Regions from separate parts of the Kitasatospora sp. NPDC015121 genome, predicted to be linked through region 1. Evidence: riboswitches for the same ligand, from Rfam matches in the RefSeq annotation. Region 1 holds a riboswitch; each other region holds the start of a gene.
The links. A riboswitch is a leader RNA that binds a small molecule or an ion and turns the genes downstream of it on or off. The one in region 1 is predicted to bind cobalamin.

Region 1 (4,484 bases):
GGCGAGCTGTACTACCGGCCGCCGGGCGGCGAGTCCTGGCTGGACGTGGCGCTGCGGGTGCGCGACCTGCTGCGCGACCTGGGCGAGGAGGAGGCGGGCCGGCCGGTGCTGGTGGTCGCGCACGACTGCACGGTGCTGATGCTGCGGCACGTGCTGGACCGGCTCACCGAGGACGAGCTGCTGGCGCTGGACCCGGTGGCGAACTGCTCGACCAGCGTCTGGCGGGCCCGCGAGGGGCGGCTGCGCCCGTCCGGCTGGAACCAGACCGGCCACCTGACGCCCTGAGGGCCCCGGGCCCGGACGCCCCGCCTCCGCCCGGCCTCCGCCCGGCCTCCGCCCGGCCTCCGCCCGGCCTCCGCCCGGCCTACGCCCGCGCGAGCGTCCCGGCGGCCCGCCCCGGGCCGCCGAACGCCCGCCGGTAGGCCTGCGGGGTGGTGCCGAGCCGGCGGCCGAAGTGGTGCCGCAGCGCGGCGGCGTTGCCGAAGCCGCAGCGGGCGGCGACCGCGTCGACGCTCTCGTCGGTGGACTCCAGCAGGCGCTGCGCGAACAGCACCCGCTGGCCGGTCAGCCAGCGGTGCGGGGTGGTGCCGGTCTCCTGCCGGAAGCGGCGGGCGAAGGTCCGCGGCGACATGTGGGCGAGCCGGGCGAGCTGGTCGACGCCGGTCTCCCGGTCGAGGTGGCGGCGCATCCACTCCAGCACGCCGGCCAGCGAGTCGCCCTCGCCCTCGGGCAGCGGGCGGTTGATGAACTGGGCCTGGCCGCCGTCCCGGTGCGGAGCGACCACCATCCGGCGGGCGATCGCCCGGGCCACCTCGGCGCCCTGCACCTTGCGGACCAGGTGCAGGCAGGCGTCGATGCCGGCGGCGGTGCCGGCCGAGGTGATCACCGGGTCGTCGTCGACGTACAGCACGTCGGGTTCGACGGTGGTCAGCGGGAAGCGCTCGGCCATCAGCGCGGCGTACTGCCAGTGGGTGGTGCAGCGGCGGCCGTCGAGCAGTCCGGCGGCGCCGAGCAGGAAGCTGCCGGAGCAGATCGACAGCAGCTGGGCGCCCCGGTCGTGGGCGGCCCGCAGCGCGGCGAGCAGCGGTTCGGGGTAGTGCGCGCGGATGCCGGTGGCGGTGGCGATGACCAGGTCGGCGCCGGCGAGCCGCTCGGGGCCGTGCGGGACGTCGACGGTGAAGCCGGCGTGGGTGCGCATCGGTCCGGGCCGGTCGCCGACCAGCGCGAAGTCGTAGACCGGCAGGCCGGCCTCGCTCCGGTCGAGGCCGAACACCTCGCAGGCCACGCCCAGTTCGAAGGGGTGGATCTCTTCGAGGACCACCACGGCGACGTTGTCGAGCTTCCGCATGCGCCCAGGATGGCAGTGGCAGGATTTCGTGGCAATGGTGCGTTCCTGCCACTCGTCGGCCGGGGGCCGGGGGCGGACAGTGGAGGCATGACCACCGCGCTCGCCCTGCTGGGCCTCATCGGCGGTTTCGGCCTCATCGGCGTCCTGGTCGGCCGCGACCTGGACCGCCACGGCCGGACCGGCCGCGACACCGTGCACCGCCCGACCGGCTACCCCTTCGACCCGGACCTGGCCGACCCGCGCCGCCGCCGGTCCGGCACACTGTCCGGATGCAGCCCCCGCTCGTCCGCCGCGCCCTCGACCACGACCTCGCCGCCGCCGGGGAGGTCACCGTCACGGCCTTCGTCGGCGACGGCCACACCCGTCCCGACTCCCCGTACGTCGAGCGCCTGCGCGACGCCGCCCGGCGGAACCGGGAGGCCGAGCTCCTGGTCGCCGTCGACGGCGCCGGAGCCGTGCTCGGCTGCGTGACCTTCGCGCCCGGCGGCACCCCCTGGGCGGACGTCGCCGGGCCCGACGAGGGCGAGATCCGGATGCTCGCGGTCGGCCCGGCGGCCCGCGGCCGGGGCGTCGGCCGGGCGCTGGTGGAGGCGTCGATCGCCCGCAGCCGGGAACTCGGACTGGGCGGGATGGCGTTCTCCACCCGGCCGGGGATGACCGCCGCACACCGGATCTACCACGCCCTGGGCTTCGTCCGCGCCCCGGAGCGGGACTGGTCGCCGGCCCCCGGCACCGACCTGATGGTCTACGCGACGCGGTTCTGAGCCGGCGCCGGCGCCGTTTTCGTTGTCTACGCGCGACGCCACCACCGCGACACGCGCCACTACATCTGGTGCTTCCAGTTCCAGCCACCACAACATGTATGCTCACTCTCGCTGTCGACGCAGGGGAACCCGGTGGAAGTCCGGGACTGCCCCGCAACGGTGAGCGGGCTGTAGTCGACGCCCGCGCAGTCCGAGGACCTGCAGACGGTGTGCGACACGGCATCCCCGCAGACGCCTTGTGCAGCACAGCTTTGCCGTCCGGTCTCGCGGGCGGACCGGGGGTGGGTCTTTCGCGCGCCGGAACGCGTTCTCGTTCCCTCGTGCCGCCTTCCCCTGGCCGCGTGCGGTCCCGGACACCCGAGCCACGTCCGCCGCCGCCACAGGAGAGAGTGCGCCTTGACCGTCGCCGCCTCAGTCACCCTGCCGTCCCAGGGATCCGCCGACGCCTTCACCGACCCCGGTGCGGCGTTGCTGCGGCTGCTCACCGACCGCAGCACCGACCTCCCCCAGGTGGACCCCGGCCACGTCGCCGCCGCCGCGCTGCGCGGCCGCCACGCCGGTTCGGACTTCGCCGAACTGCGCGGGCTGGCCGTGGAGGCCGCCGCGTCGATGATCGCCGAGGACCCGCAGTACTCGAAGCTGGCCGCCCGCCTGCTGGCGCTGGAGATCCGCGACGAGGCCGCCACCCAGCAGGTCACCTCGTTCTCCTCCTCGGTGGCCGTGGGCCACGCCGAGGGCCTGATCGGCGACGCGACCGCCGCGTTCGTGGCCCGGCACGCCGACCTGTTCGACTCGCTGGTGGACGAGGCGGCCGACGACCGCTTCGAGTACTTCGGCCTGCGCACCGTGCAGTCCCGCTACCTGCTGCGCCACCCGATCACCCGCAAGGTGGTCGAGACCCCGCAGCACTTCCTGCTCCGCGTGGCGGCGGGCCTGGCGGTCGGCACGACCGAGGAGTCGGTGCGCGAGGTCGCCGAGCTGTACACCCTGATGAGCCGCCTGGAGTACCTGACCAGCTCGCCGACGCTGTTCAACTCCGGCACCCGGCACCCGCAGATGTCCTCCTGCTACCTGCTGGACTCGCCGCTGGACAACCTGGACTCGATCTACAACCGGTACGCGCAGATCGCCCGGCTGTCCAAGCACGCGGGCGGCATCGGCCTGTCCTACTCGCGGATCCGCTCGCGCGGCTCGCTGATCCGCGGCACCAACGGCCAGTCCAACGGCATCGTGCCGTTCCTGCGCACCCTGGACTCCTCCGTGGCGGCGGTCAACCAGGGCGGCCGGCGCAAGGGCGCGGCCTGCGTGTACCTGGAGACCTGGCACGCCGACATCGAGGAGTTCCTGGAGCTCCGCGACAACACCGGCGAGGAGGCCCGGCGCACCCACAACCTGAACCTGGCGCACTGGATCCCGGACGAGTTCATGCGCCGGGTCAACGCCGACGCCGACTGGTCGCTGTTCTCCCCGGCGGACGTGCCGGAGCTGGTGGACCTGTGGGGCGCCGAGTTCGACGAGGCGTACGTCAAGGCCGAGCTGGCGGGCAAGGCCGTGCGCACCATCCCCGCGCAGACCCTGTACGCCCGGATGATGCGCACCCTGGCGCAGACCGGCAACGGCTGGATGACCTTCAAGGACGCCTCCAACCGGGCCGCCAACCAGACCGCGCTGCCGGGCCGCACGGTGCACTCCTCGAACCTGTGCACCGAGATCCTGGAGGTCACCGACGACTCGGAGACCGCGGTCTGCAACCTCGGCTCGGTCAACCTGGGCGCGCACGTCGCCCCCGGCGCCACCGCCGCCGACCTGCTGAACGCGATGGACTGGGACCGCCTGGACGCCACCGTCCGCACCGCGGTGACCTTCCTCGACCGCGTGATCGACATCAACTTCTACCCGACCACCGAGGCCGGGACGTCCAACTCCCGCTGGCGCCCGGTCGGCCTGGGCGTGATGGGCCTGCAGGACGTCTTCTTCCAGCTGCGGATCGACTTCGACTCCGCCGAGGCGGTCGCCCTCTCCACCCTGATCGCCGAGCGCATCATGCTCACCGCGTACGAGCGCTCCGCCGACCTGGCCGAGCGGTTCGGCCGGCACGAGGCGTACGGCGAGACCCGGGCCGCCCGCGGCCAGCTGCACGTCGACCACTTCGGCGCCGCGAACCCGCAGTGGACCGAGCGCTGGGACGCGCTGCGCGCCCGGATCGCCGAGGTCGGCCTGCGCAACTCGCTGCTGCTGGCGATCGCGCCGACCGCGACCATCGCGTCGATCGCCGGCGTGTACGAGTGCATCGAGCCGCAGGTCTCCAACCTGTTCAAGCGCGAGACCCTCTCCGGCGAGTTCCTCCAGGTCAACCCGTACCTGGTGCGCGA
Region 2 (4,484 bases), on a different contig from region 1:
GGCCGCGAGCTCTCCCGCCCGGAGTGGGACGCGATCTGGGCCGACCTGGTCGCCCTGATGCACGACGGCGTGGCGGCCGGCCGGATCGACACCGTCCGCCCCGAGCACACCCCGGAGGCGATGGGCCGCCCGCCGCGGGTGGACGACCACGGCGGCGAGGTGTACGTCTACCGGCGGCACGACCAGCCCTGCCTGGTGTGCGGAACGCCGGTCCGCACCGAGGAGCTGGCCGCCCGGAACCTGTTCTGGTGCCCCCGCTGCCAGCGGGTCTGACGCTCCGTCACCGCGTCAAGCCTTGACGCAAGGTTGACCCGGTCTTGGGCGAGGGCCCCGGAGCGGCGCTCCTATTGTCGGGTCCATGCCCGTGCAACCGTTCCAGGGCCCGCGCCCCACCCCGGCGCTCCCGGTCCTGCCGTACCGCAAGCCCACCAGGGGACGCGACTACTGGGTGCTGGACGACGTCCTCCCGGACCCGGACGCGGTGCGGGCCAGGCACCTGGCGCGCACCGACTGGGACGAGGGCTACCCGCACCGACCGGAGTCCTGGCCCGGCCTGCGGGCGATGCCCGGCCTCGAACCGGACGAGCTGGCGCACGTCGAGGCGCTGGTGCGGGCGGCGACCGGGGCCGAGCGGATCTGGGCCCGGGAGGGGGCCGGCGGCGGCACGTTCAACCACAACTGCGTGCAGGTGGTCGGCGCGGGGGAGTGCGAGCCGCGCCCGCACACCGACGCGCGTTCGCTCTGCCGCTACGCGGCCGTGCTGTACCTCAACCCGGCGGTGCCCAAGCGCTGCGGGACCAGCTTCTACCGGCAGAGCTTCCCCGGCGGCCGGCTCGGCGGCAACAGCGTGGTCGCCCCGCACGACAACCTGGTGGACGCCCTCGGCACCCGCTTCGTCCCGCCCGACTCGTTCACCGAGGACCTCGCCGTGCCGCACCGCTACAACCGGCTGCTGCTCTACACCGCCAACCTGATCCACACCGCGACCGAGTACCACGGCAGCACGCTCGCCGAGAAGCGGATGACCTGCGTCTTCTTCTGGATGGCCGGAGCGGCCGGGACGGCCTGACGCCGCGTCACCACACTCCTGAACAGGCGTGATCTGCGCCACCCGGGCCCGGGCGGGCACTTGCCCCCGGGCCCGGCGCGGGCCTACGGTGGGCGGGCCGTGGTGCTCGGGAAGCCGGTGCACTGTGTCCGCCACGAGAGTGGTCGGCACAGGAGTCCGGAGCGGCCCTCGCCACTGTGATCGGGGAGTCGTCGGCTCCCACCTCGTGCCACTGGCCGCCCGCGGCCGGGAAGGCCGGGCGCCGGCGCGCAACACCCCGTCAGCCAGGAGACCGGCCACGGCATCTCACGAAGTGATCCACGAGGTGCTGGAGCGTGAACGCGGATGACCGCGCATGAGTCGACCCTGCCCGGGAACGGTCCCGGATCCCCCCTGCCCGCCTTCCGGTGGCGGCGCGAGGACACCCTGCGCACCGCCGGGTTGATGGCGGTGATCCTGGCGATGCACGTGGTGGCGTTCGGGACGCTGCTGTTCCTGGTCGCGCCGCACCACTACGCCGTCGGCACCCAGGTGTTCGGCGTCGGCCTGGGCATCACCGCGTACACCCTGGGCATGCGGCACGCCTTCGACGCCGACCACATCGCGGTGATCGACAACACCACCCGCAAGCTGATGGCGGACGGCCGCCGCCCGGTCTCGGTGGGCTTCTGGTTCGCCCTCGGGCACTCCTCGATGGTGGTGATCATGGCCGCCATGGTGGCCGGCGGCGCGGCGCTGGCGGGCACCCTGATGGACGAGGACTCCACCACCCACCAGGTGCTCGGCACCATCGGCACCACCGCGTCCGGCGCCTTCCTCTACCTGATCGCGGCGCTCAACCTGGTCGCCCTGCTGGGCATCTGGCGGGTGTTCCGGGCGATGCGGGCGGGCGAGTACGACGAGGGGGAGCTGGAGAAGCACCTGGCGGCGCGCGGCCTGCTGGCCCGGCTGCTGAACCGGGCCACCCGCTCGATCAGCCGCCCCGGCCAGATGTTCCCGGTCGGGATGGTGCTCGGCCTGGGCTTCGACACCGCCACCGAGGTCACCCTGATGGTGATGGCGGGCTCCGGCGCGGCCTCCGGCCTGCCCTGGTACGCGGTGGTCTGCCTGCCGCTGCTGTTCGCCGCCGGGATGAGCCTGTTCGACACGCTGGACGGCACGTTCATGAACTTCGCCTACCAGTGGGCGTTCGCCAACCCGGTCCGCAAGGTGTACTACAACCTGACCATCACCGGGCTGTCGATCGCGGTGGCCTTCGTGATCGGCACCATCGAGCTGGTCGCCGTGCTGCACGACAAGTTCGGCCTGGTCGACCCGGTCACCGGCTGGATCGCCGGACTCAGCCTGGACAACGTCGGCTTCGTGATCGTCGGCCTGTTCGTGGTGGTCTGGGCCGCCGCGATCGGCTACTGGCGGATCGCCAAGCGCTCCCGGGCGTTCGCGCAGGCCTCCTGACGGCGGGTCAACCGGTGGCCAGGATCAGCGTCCCGGCCACCGCGAGGCCCGCGCCCAGTACCTGCACCCGCAGCAGCCGCTCCTTCAGCAGGCCGCGCGCCATCAGCGCGGTGACCACCGGGTAGAGCGAGGCCAGCACGGCCGCGACCGCCACCGAGCCCAGGTAGGAGGCGGCCGCGTACAGGCCGTTCGCGGCCACGTCGGCGACCCCGACGGCGGTCAGCGCGGGCAGTTCGCGCAGGCCCGCCCGCAGCTCCAGCGGCTGCCGGCGGGCCCGCGCGGCCAGCATCCCGGCGCCGACCGCGGTGTTGGTCAGCCGCTGCACGCACAGCGTCAGCAGCAGCGCGCCGCCCGCGCCCGCGTGCGCGACCAGCGCCAGCACCGCGCCGAAGGCGAACGCCGCGCCGAGGGTGAGCACCAGCACCCGCCGGCTCACGGACGCCCCGCCGCGCTGCGGGCCGCCCGCCAGGGCGACCCCGGTGACGGCCACCGCGATGCCCAGCGCCTGGACGGCGCCCGGCCGTTCGCCGAGGAACAGGCCGACCCCGACCGGCACCAGCACGCCGACGGTGGCCAGCGGCGACACCACGCCCATCGGCCCCAGAGCCAGCGCCCGGTAGAACGCCAGCAGCGCGAACGGGCCGATCACGCCCGCCGCCACCGCGTACCAGAGGGCCGGCCCGGCGCCGGCCCAGCCGCCGGTCGCGGTCACCGCCAGCGCGAGCACGCCGGCGGCCGCCGACTGCGAGAGCACCACCACCGTCGGCGCGGGCAGCCGCCGGGTGATCGCCCCGCCGCCGTAGTCGGCGACGCCCCACAGCAGGCTGGCGAGCAGGGCGAGGGCGGCGCTCATGAGGCGACGGGGGAGGCGGACGGCATGGTGGACTCCGCAGTACAGTCGGTGGACCTGGCGATGCCGCCGCAGCATAGTTCAACCCAGTGCACTGACCCAACCAGAATATTGGACTGCCCCGTGCCGGACGCCGATCTCGTCACCCAGGCCCTCGCCCGCAACCTCAAGCGCCTGCGCCTGGAGCGCGGCCACACCCTGGACGCCCTGGCCGCCCGCTCCGGGGTCAGCCGGGGCATGATCGTCCAGATCGAGCAGGCCCGCACCAACCCCAGCGTCGGCACCGTGGTCCGGCTCGCCGACGCGCTCGGCGTCTCGATCGCCCGGCTGCTCGACTACGACGCCTCCTCCGCCGTCCGGATCGTCCCGGTGGAGGACGCCGTCCGGCTGTGGACCGGACCCGAGGGCGGCAGCGGCACCCTGCTCGGCGGCACCGAGGCCCCCGGGCCGCTGGAGCTGTGGTCCTGGCGCCTGCACCCCGGCGAAGCGCACACCTCCGACCCGCACCCGCCCGGCACCGTCGAGATCGCCCGGGTCGACGAGGGCGTCCTCACCCTCGTCCTGGACGGCCGCGACCACCGCGTCCCGGCCGGCTCCACCGCCTCCTACGAGGCGGGCACCGCCCACGGCTACCGCAACGACGGCGACCTGCCGTGCCTGGTCACCATGGTCGTCTCCGTCCCCCCGCCCGGGGCGTAGCCGGCCCGGACGGGGAGACGGAGTCCCGGTACGGCGAAGGGGCCCCGGGCGAACCCGGGGCCCCTTCGCCGCGCTCCGTCAGCCGCCGTAGCGGCGCCGGTACAGCTCGACCCGGCCCTCGGTGTCCATCAGGCGGGCCTTGCCGGTGTAGAACGGGTGGCTCGCCGAGGACGTCTCGACGTCGACCACCGGGTACGTCCGCCCGTCCGCCCACGCGACCGTGCGGTCGCTCGCGGCGGTGGAGCGGGTCAGGAACGACAGACCCCCGGTCTTGTCCCGGAAGACCACCGGGCGGTACTCGGGGTGGATTCCCTGCTGCATGACTGCTCCTCCTCGCTGGAGTCCTCGCTGGATGCTTGCGTGCCGGACCGGACGGGTGCCGCCCCCGGGCTCAGCGGGCCTCGCGGAACTCCACGTGGCGGCCCGCCACCG
Region 3 (4,484 bases), on a different contig from region 1:
GCAGCACCGGCTTGCGGTCCCGGTAGTCCAGCGCCCCGACCTCCGCGACCGCCCGGCCCAGCAGCACCACCTGGCTGCGCCCGTCCGCGCCCGGCTTCAGCAGCACCGGGTTCATCGCCGCCTCCGGCGCCACCCCCGCCGCCTGCGCCTGCATCGCCTGCGCCCGCCCGATCTCCGCCCCGTCGGCCGTCACGAACGAGTTCAACGACATGTTCTGCGCCTTGAACGGCGCCACCCGCACCCCCTGCCGGGCCAGCCAGCGGCAGATGCCCGCCGTCACCACGCTCTTCCCGGCATCCGAGGTCGTACCGGCCACCAACAGCGCGCCGTTCACCGGAGAACTCCTTTCGAGGCGCCCCGACAGGGGCGCGAGGAACCGCGCGCGGCGGAAGGCAGCACGTCGAAATCCCGCGTTGTCACAGTCAGTTGCCGCACGTGCCCACGCCGAGGCGGGTTCACCCGCGCGCCCGCGCGCCCAGCGCCCGCCCGCCCAGCGCCCGTGCGCCCAGCGTCGTCAGCAGCGCGAGCGCGCCGACCCGCCGCGACAGGCGGCAGGCCCGCTCGATGTCGGCCGCGCCGACCGGCGGCAGCCCGGCGCCCAGCACCGGCCGGTGCTCGACCCGCTCGCCGTAGCGCAGCGTCCCGCCCAGCCGCACGCCCAGCGCGCCCGCGAACGCGGCCTCCGCCTGGCCCGCGTTGGGGCTCGGGTGCGCGGAGCCGTCCCGCCGCCAGACCCGCCAGGCCCGGGACGGGGCGCCGGACGCGGCGACGGCCAGCAGCGCGGTCAGCCGGGCCCCCGGCCAGCCCGCGACGTCGTCCAGCCGGGCCGACGCCCAGCCGAAACGGCGGTAGCGCGCCGACTTGTGCCCCACCATCGCGTCCAGCGTGTTGACCGCCCGGAACGCCAGCAGCCCCGGCACCCCCGCGACGCCGCCCCACACCAGGGCGTTCACCACCGCGTCGGCGGTGTTCTCGGCGACCGACTCGACCACCGCCCGCGCCACCTGGCCCTCGTCCAGGCCGGACGGGTCGCGCCCGCACAGGTGCGGCAGCCGCTCCCGGGCCGCCGGCAGGTCACCGGCCGCCAGCGAACGCCCGATCGCGGTCGCCTCCCGGGTCAGCGACGTCCCGCCGAGCACCGTGAACGTCGCCGAGGCCGCCAGCACCCCCGCCGCCACCGGCGAACGCCGCACCACCCGGCCGGCCAGCGCCGCACCGCCCGCGACCGCGCCGACCGCGAGCGCCGCGTGCAGCGCCCCGGCCCCGCGGTGGTCGCGCCACAGCCGGCCCTCCAACCGGGCCGCGGCGGCGCCGAACAGGGCGACCGGATGCCCGCGCCGGGGGTCGCCGAGCCGGGCGTCCGCGAGGTATCCCGCGACCGCGCCCACCAGGTACGGGGCAGCCCGCATGGCGTCGTGTCCTCACTCAGGGTCCGCGCCCTGGATCGACGGAACGGGGGCCAGAGTCTCCTGACTTCCGGTCACCCCCGCGCGGGGTGACCGGTCACAGTGGCGGGACCGCGCCGGACTCGCACCGGCTTCCTCTGCTTGCCTCCGTTTGGCCCGAAGATCCCACCACGCCCGCTTCGCGGCAGTCAACCGAGGCGGTGGAGGGTTTGGTCACACCCGGCCGAGACCCCGCCGACCGGGTCGGCACGGCCAAGGGCGCAGCTCAGGACGGACTTCGGAACCCCGCTCGGGACGCACCGCGCTCAGGGCGTGCGCACCACGGGCCGCGGCGCGGCCGGCACGCCGTCGCGCAGCACCCGGGGACAGCGCACGGGAGCGCTCCCGGCGCGTCCACCCGGACCGGCCGGACAGCGTCGACCCACCACGGCCACCACCCCGGACTTTCGCCCCCGCCCGCTCCAACCCACGTGCGCACAAGGCGAATTGACGGCCACCGCAGCCGCTCGCGCCCCTCCCGCCCGCCTCGTCGCATCGTCCAGCCGCCCGGCCCCCCGCGCCGCCCCGGTTCGTGCCATCCGCGCCTGTGGCCCGCCCCGCCCCCGCCCCTACCGTCGGAAGGCATGCGACGCAGACAGCCGCCGGTCCCCGCCCCGGTGCCGTTCTCCCCGGCCGCCGCCCGCGCCCACCGCACCGCCCTCGGCCTGACGGTCGACCAGGTCGCGGACGGCCTGGCCGCGCACGGCGTGCGCCTGCTGCCCGGACACGTCCTCGGCTGGGAGGAGGGCCGCGTCCCGCCGCCCACCGAGGAGCAGCTGACCGCCCTCGCCCGCACCCTCTGGTGCCCGCCCGCCCACCTGATGGGCGCCGCCCCCGCCACCCTCCGCGACCACCGCGTCGCCCGCGACCTCACCCCCGACCGGGCCGCCCGCCGGCTCGGCCTCACCCCCGCCGCCTACCTGCGCGCCGAAACCACCGGCCACTGGACCGGCGGCCCCGAGCAGACCCGGCTGCTCGCCGACCTCCTCGCCCTCGACCTCCCCACCCTGATCCACCTCACCGGCCGCGCCCCCGCCCTCGCCACCCACCTCCGCCGGGCCGTCCAAGGCCGCTGGCAGGCCCACCTCACCCCCGTCGCCCGGCTCGTCCCCGCCGACCCCGCCCACCTCGCCCACGCCCTCGCCACCCTGCAGTCCGAACACCACACCCCCGCCTCCTGGGGCACCGCCCCACCCCCGCCCCGCCCCGAGCCCACCACCCGCTTCTGGCAGCTGCTCGCCGAGGCCGAGACGGGGACGGGGACGGGGGCGGGGACGGCCGGGTCCTCCTGACCGCCCCGCCCCGCCCCGTCCGTCGCCGGGCGCCGTCGCCCGTCACCCGCATCGCGGCCCCGAATGGCCGTCCGCCGCGCGGGCAGGTGCACTGGGAGCACAGGACCGCCAGCACCCGGGAGACCGCCATGCGTTGGGGAACCGCAGCCGCCGTCGCGGCCGCCGCAGTAGGGACCGGGACGGCGGCGTTCCTGCTGCTGGGCCGGAAGGTGTCGGACCGGGTGGTGCGGCCCGGGGTCGGGCGGGTGCTGTCGGCGCCCGCGCCGGTGCGGGTGGTCGCGCTCGGACCGGGACGGGTGGTGCTGACCTCGACGCCCGAGACCCGCCGGTCCGGGACGTACGCGCTGGAGTGGGGCGGGGGCGGCCACGCGGTGGTCGGCGCGGTGCTCGACCAGGACGGCGACCGGGTCACCCGGCGGCTGGAGCGCGCCGACGGCGGCACCCTCGCGGTCGGCACCGAGGTCGAGGTCACCCCGCGGGTGCTGCGCGGCGACCCGCGCACCGCGCTCGGCCTGGACTACACCGACGTCGCGGTCGCCGCCGACCTCGGCAACCTCCCGGCCTGGCGCACCGCGGGCATCCGCGGCACCTGGGTGGTGCTGGTGCACGGCCCCGGCACCGACCGCGAGCAGTGCCTGCCGGTGCTGCCGCTGCTGCACGCGCTGCGGCTGCCCGCGCTGGCCGTCAGCTACCGCGGCGACCGGGGCGCGCCGGCCTCGCCGGACGGCCTGGGCCACTTCGGCGAGACCGAGTGGCAGGACGTCGACGTGGCGATCCGGTACGCGCTGTCCCAGGGCGCCGGGCAGGTGGTGCTGTACGGGTGGTCGATCGGCGCGACCATCGTCCTGCACACGGCCGCCCGCTCCACCTGGCGGGAGCGGATCGCCGGGGTGGTGCTGGACTCCCCGGTGCTCGACTGGGCCGAGACGGTCCGCCGGGAGGGCACCCGGGCCTGGACCTCCCCGGCGCTGGGCGAGCTGGGCGCGCTCGCCGCCGAGGGCCGCACCGGCGTCGACCTGGCCGGCTTCGCCCGGATCGCCTCCGGCGCCGACCTGCCCGCGCCCGCGCTGCTGCTGCAGAGCCCGGACGACCCGGTCGCGCCGTGGAGTGCCGCCCGGCGCCTCGCCGACGCCCGGGAGGACCTGGTCAGTCTGCACCCGGTGCCACGGGCCGGGCACGCGGCGCTGTGGAACGCCGACCCGGCCGGGTACACCGAGGCGCTGCGGCGCTTCCTGACCCCGCTGCTGTGAGGCCCCGGGCCCGCACCGCGCGCGACGCCGGGGAACCGGAGCGCCGGATACCGCGTCTCCGTCTCGGAGCGGTCACAATATCTGCCATGTCCACGCCCAAAAGCGGAGGGATTCGTACCGTTTCGCGGCGTTTCGTCCCCCGCCCGTTCGAGGCGTTCGGACAACGGGCCGAGACAGCTGGACAGTCGATGTGACAGAAGGCCCGTACAAGGGGAAGACTGCACGGCGTGACGTCTCGGAACCCGCGCGACCGTGATGCCCCGCACCCGCCCCACCGCACCGGTGCGACGGTGACCCGTCTGCCCGGAACGGCGGCCGTCGGTCGTGCGGAGGGCACCCCACCCGCCGCCGCCCCCCGCCGCCGGGTCCCCGCGAAGCCGGGGCGCGGCCGGGTGCCCGTCCCCGACGGCTTCCCGGCACCCTCCGAGCTCGCCCCGCTGGCCCGCCGGATGCTCGCCGACGCCGTCCGGGTCGCCCGCTGGGCCGGCGAGCTGTCC
Region 4 (4,484 bases), on a different contig from region 1:
TCTCGGTGGAGCAGCCCGTGTGGAGGGGAGGGGACGGATCTCGTCCCCTCCCCTCCACACGGGCCTCGTTCTGTGCCGCCTCGCGCGGAAGGGGACATCGTCGTGCCGGGTGTGTCGGGCTGGGCGTTTCGCTGGGTTGAGGGGGGCCGGGCCCGGGAGGGGACACCGATCCCCTCGCGGTGGGCGCGGTGGGCGGGGCGGCCGGGTGGGGTTGTTCGGGTGTCCTCAGCCCGCCCGGTGGTCCAGGAGCCAGGTGGTGATGGCGCGGGTGAGGCCGGCGGTGGCGCCTTTGATGGTCGGCATCGTGGTGGGCGTCATCGGCGCCGCGCTCGGCGTGTTCGGGTTGCGCCGCCGCCCGTCCGCCTGACGCACGGCAGGCCGGCCGGGGCGCTGCGCCCCGGCCGGACCCGCGGCCCGGCGGAGGACCGTGCGGGTGCACCGCCGATACTGGGCGGCGGCAGAAGGCGGGGAGGCGGGGGAGGCTGTGGCGGACTGGTCCGTGGGGTTGTCGGGGTTCGTCACGGGGGCGCTGATCGCGGTGCTGACCGCGCCGGTGGGCGTGTCGGGGGCGGTCTTCCTGCTGCCGGTCCAGTTGAGCGTGCTGGGCGTGCCCAGTCCGGCGGTCACCCCCACCAACCTGCTGTACAACGTCGTCGCGGGGCCCGGCGCCCTGCTGCGCTACCGCCGCGACGGGCGGCTGGACGGTCCGCTGACGCGCCGTCTGGTCGCGGGCACGCTGCCCGGGGTGGTCCTCGGCGCGGTGGTGCGGGTCTTCGCGGTGCCGGGGCCGGGGGTCTTCCGGGGGCTGGTCGCGGTGCTCCTGCTGCCGCTCGGCCTGTGGCTGGTGCTGCGCGCGGTGCGGCGGCCCGCCGTCGATGCGCGGGTGCGGTCGGTGCCGTCGGGGCGGGCGATCACCGTGCTGGCCGCGGCGGTGGGGACGGTCGGCGGGATCTACGGGATCGGCGGCGGTTCGATCCTCGGGCCCGTCCTGGTGGGCCGGGGCCTCCCGCTGGCCCGGGTCGCGCCCGCTGCCCTCGCCTCCACCTTCGTCACCTCCGTCGCCGGGGCCGGGACGTACGCCCTGCTGGCCCTGATCGGCGACGGGCACATCGCTCCCGACTGGCTGCTGGGCGCGGCCTGCGGTGCGGGCGGTCTGATTGGCGGGTACCTGGGTGCGCGGCTGCAGTCCCGGCTGCCGGAGCGCTTCCTGCGCGCCCTGCTGGGCGTCTTGGCCGCGGGCCTCGGCGGACTCTACGCCGTGCAGGCGTTCGGCTGACCGCGCTCCCCACAGGGGCGTCAGGGCGTTCCGAAGTCGTGCCGGTCGAGGGCGGCGGCCCGCTCCCGGCGGGTGGCGAGGACGGCTTCGCGCTGGTCGGCGGATTCGGCCAGGACGGCGCGGCGTTCGCGCTTGCCGAGGCGGTCGACGTACAGCAGGCCGTTCAGGTGGTCGGTCTCGTGCTGGAGGCAGCGGGCGAAGTAGCCGGTGCCGGTCAGGGTGAGCGGGTTGCCGTGCAGGTCGCTGCCGCCTGCGGTGGCGCGGTCGGGGCGGGCCAGGTCGCGGCGCGGGCCGGGGACGGAGAGGCAGCCCTCGCCCGCTTCGACCAGGCGGCGCGGCTCGGGCGCCTCGTCCAGGACGGGGTTGACGAGGTGTCCGACGTGGCGCACGCCGTCGTCGTCCGGGCAGTCGTAGACGAACACCCGCAGGTCGACGCCGATCTGGTTGGCGGCCAGACCGACGCCGCGGGCCGCGTACATGGTGCGGAACATGTCGTCGACCAGCCGGGTCAGTTCGGCGGTGCCGAAGGCTTCGACCGGGCGGCACGGCCGGTGCAGGACGTCCTCGCCGGCTTCGGTGACCCGCCGGACCGTTCCGCGTCCGGCCTCGGGTGCGAGCGCGGGGTAGTCGTCGACGGGGGTGCCGAGCAGTCGGACCCGTCGGTCGGTCGGAGCGGGGCGCGGGCTGGTCACGGTCGGCCTTCCGGAGTACGAGGGCTACGGGGGCGGGTGCCGCACCGGCTCGAAGCCGGCGCGGCACCTGCTGCGGTGCTGCGTCAGGCCTGGGTGGCGGCGTAGCGGGTGCTGACGTCCTGCCAGTTGACGACGTCCCAGAGCCGGGTGACGTAGTCGGGGCGGACGTTCTTGTACTGGAGGTAGTAGGCGTGCTCCCAGGCGTCGAAGGCGAGCAGGGGGGTGGTTCCCTGGCCGACGTTGCCGTGGTGGTCGTAGACCTGCTCGACGATCAGGCGCTGGCCGAGGGGCTCCCAGGAGAGGATGCCCCAGCCGGAGCCCTGGACGCCGACGGTGGCGGTGGTCAGCTGCTTCTGGAACGCCTCGAAGGAGCCGAAGTGCTCGGTGATGGCGTCGGCGAGGGCGCCCTCGGGGCGGTCGCCGCCCTCAGGGGAGAGGTTCTGCCAGAACAGCGAGTGCAGGACGTGGCCGGAGAGGTTGAAGGCCAGCGTCTTCTGCAGGCCGACGAGGCCGCCGAGCTGGTCCTTGTCGCGGGCCTCGGCAAGCTGGTCGAGGGTCGCGTTGGCGCCGTTGACGTACGCCTGGTGGTGCTTGGAATGGTGCAGTTCCAGGATCTCGGCGGACATCGCGCGCTCGAGGGCGGAGTAGTCGTACGGCAGGTCGGGCAGCGTGTAAACGCCCATGGTCGGAAAGTCCCTTCGACAGTGACGGTCGTGCCGGGCCAACACTATTGCGAGTTGCTTGCAATAAGGAAGATCATGCATCAGCATGTCGTTCGCGGGGTCGGCCCGCCCGTCAGTCGCGTGTGGCGCCTCGCCCTTCCGCTGACGATCGTCTTCCCAACCGGCGCCCGCCGGGACGCAGTTGCCGACCCCGCCCCTCTGGCGAGCAGCCGTCCGCACCTCTTCTGTCGGGCCTTGTTGCAACCTCATCGCAATTGCAATGACTTGTCGATAGTGTCGCTCGCCCCCTACGCTCGTCGGGCCGTGGTGTTCGGGAATCCGGTGCACCGTGCTCGTCACGGGAGTCCGGAGCGGCCCTCGCCACTGTCATGGGGAAGCGTCCTCGTCGTGCCCGCTCGCGCGGGCAGCCACCGGGTCACCGGGAAGGCGGGAGGAGGACGCGCTCCGCCGCGCCCGGAAACGGGCGGGCGGGAGACCCCAGAGCCAGGAGACCGGCCACGGCACCACGTTCCCCGGCCCCCTGCCGGGAGCGCCCCCCATCGAGGAGCTGGAGAGGCCGCCCGTGACCGTCACCACCGACACCGCCAGAACACCGCTGCCGCCCCGCTGGCAGCGCAAGGACACCGTGCGTACCGCCGGACTGCTGGGCGTCATCCTCGCGATGCACGTCGTCGCGTTCGGCACCCTGTTCCTGCTGGTCGCCCCCAACCACTACGCCGTCGGCACCCAGGTGTTCGGCGTCGGCCTGGGCATCACCGCGTACACCCTGGGCATGCGGCACGCCTTCGACGCCGACCACATCGCCGCGATCGACAACACCACCCGCAAGCTGATGGCCGACGGGCAGCGCCCGGTGTCCGTCGGGTTCTGGTTCGCGCTCGGCCACTCCAGCATCGTGATGGCGATGGCCGCGCTGATCGCGGCCGGCGCCAAGTTCGCGGGCACCCTGGTGGACGAGGACTCCTCCGTCCACGGTGCGCTCGGCGTGATCGGCACCAGCGTCTCGGGCACCTTCCTGTACGTCATCGCGGCCATCAACCTGGTGGCGCTGGTGGGGATCTACAAGGTCTACAAGGAGATGCGGGCCGGCCGTTACGACGAGGCCGAGCTGGAGAAGCACCTCGACGAGCGCGGCCTGATGAACCGCGTCCTGGGCCGGGTCACCAAGTCGATCCGCCGCCCCTGGCAGATGTACCCGCTCGGGGTGCTGTTCGGCCTCGGCTTCGACACCGCCACCGAGGTCGCGCTGATGGTCATGGCCGGCTCCGGCGCCGCGTCCGGCCTGCCCTGGTACGCGATCCTGTGCCTGCCGCTGCTGTTCGCCTGCGGCATGAGCCTGTTCGACACCCTCGACGGCACGTTCATGAACTTCGCCTACCACTGGGCGTTCTCCAACCCGGTCCGCAAGGTCTACTACAACCTCACCATCACCGGCCTGTCGATCGCGGTGGCGTTCTTCATCGGCACCATCGAGCTGGTGAGCGTGCTGCACGAGAAGCTCGACCTCACCGACCCGCTCAGCACCTGGATCGCGGACATCAGCCTCGACAACGTCGGCTACGTCATCGTCGGCCTGTTCGTCGTGGTCTGGGCGTGCGCGCTGGCCTACTGGCGGTTCAGCAACGTCGAGCAGCGCTGGGCCGCGAGGGCCGCCGCCAAGGTCGGACGTCGCGTCAACCGGTGCCCGGGCAGTCGGAGCACCGGCCGCTGAGCACCAGCGCCTCGACCCGGAACCCGGTGTGCGCCGCCGCCGCGGACAGGCCGTCGTCCAGCAGCGCCACCGGGAACTCGCCGACCGCGCCGCAGCCGGTGCACACCGTGTGGTGGTGCGGC

Region 2: another riboswitch for cobalamin. It lies ahead of nicT (Nickel transporter NicT); the one in region 1 lies ahead of ACZ3J7_RS21725 (ribonucleoside-diphosphate reductase subunit alpha).
Region 3: another riboswitch for cobalamin. It lies ahead of ACZ3J7_RS18330 (cobalamin biosynthesis protein); the one in region 1 lies ahead of ACZ3J7_RS21725 (ribonucleoside-diphosphate reductase subunit alpha).
Region 4: another riboswitch for cobalamin. It lies ahead of nicT (Nickel transporter NicT); the one in region 1 lies ahead of ACZ3J7_RS21725 (ribonucleoside-diphosphate reductase subunit alpha).

The regions. Positions count from the first base shown of each region.
Region 1 is NZ_JBVHEH010000014.1:34,261-38,744, forward strand. Features, by position in the region: gene ACZ3J7_RS21710 (histidine phosphatase family protein) at 1-285, shown strand, start outside; gene ACZ3J7_RS21715 (helix-turn-helix domain-containing protein) at 365-1,348, opposite strand; gene ACZ3J7_RS21720 (GNAT family N-acetyltransferase) at 1,618-2,112, shown strand; cobalamin riboswitch at 2,207-2,332, shown strand; gene ACZ3J7_RS21725 (ribonucleoside-diphosphate reductase subunit alpha) at 2,509-4,484, shown strand, end outside.
Region 2 is NZ_JBVHEH010000004.1:238,525-243,008, reverse strand. Features, by position in the region: gene ACZ3J7_RS07060 (Fpg/Nei family DNA glycosylase) at 1-273, shown strand, start outside; gene ACZ3J7_RS07055 (DUF6445 family protein) at 359-1,069, shown strand; cobalamin riboswitch at 1,153-1,363, shown strand; gene nicT (Nickel transporter NicT) at 1,394-2,503, shown strand; gene ACZ3J7_RS07045 (EamA family transporter) at 2,511-3,356, opposite strand; gene ACZ3J7_RS07040 (XRE family transcriptional regulator) at 3,477-4,052, shown strand; gene ACZ3J7_RS07035 (type B 50S ribosomal protein L31) at 4,131-4,373, opposite strand; gene rpmG (50S ribosomal protein L33) at 4,444-4,484, opposite strand, start outside.
Region 3 is NZ_JBVHEH010000011.1:210,179-214,662, forward strand. Features, by position in the region: gene ACZ3J7_RS18325 (cobyric acid synthase) at 1-334, opposite strand, end outside; gene ACZ3J7_RS18330 (cobalamin biosynthesis protein) at 456-1,409, opposite strand; cobalamin riboswitch at 1,441-1,570, opposite strand; gene ACZ3J7_RS18335 (XRE family transcriptional regulator) at 2,030-2,737, shown strand; gene ACZ3J7_RS18340 (alpha/beta hydrolase family protein) at 2,866-3,987, shown strand; gene ACZ3J7_RS18345 (hypothetical protein) at 4,437-4,484, shown strand, end outside.
Region 4 is NZ_JBVHEH010000049.1:23,185-27,668, forward strand. Features, by position in the region: gene ACZ3J7_RS38295 (sulfite exporter TauE/SafE family protein) at 485-1,276, shown strand; gene def (peptide deformylase) at 1,297-1,968, opposite strand; gene ACZ3J7_RS38305 (superoxide dismutase) at 2,052-2,651, opposite strand; cobalamin riboswitch at 2,939-3,165, shown strand; gene nicT (Nickel transporter NicT) at 3,214-4,362, shown strand; gene ACZ3J7_RS38315 (Fur family transcriptional regulator) at 4,325-4,484, opposite strand, start outside.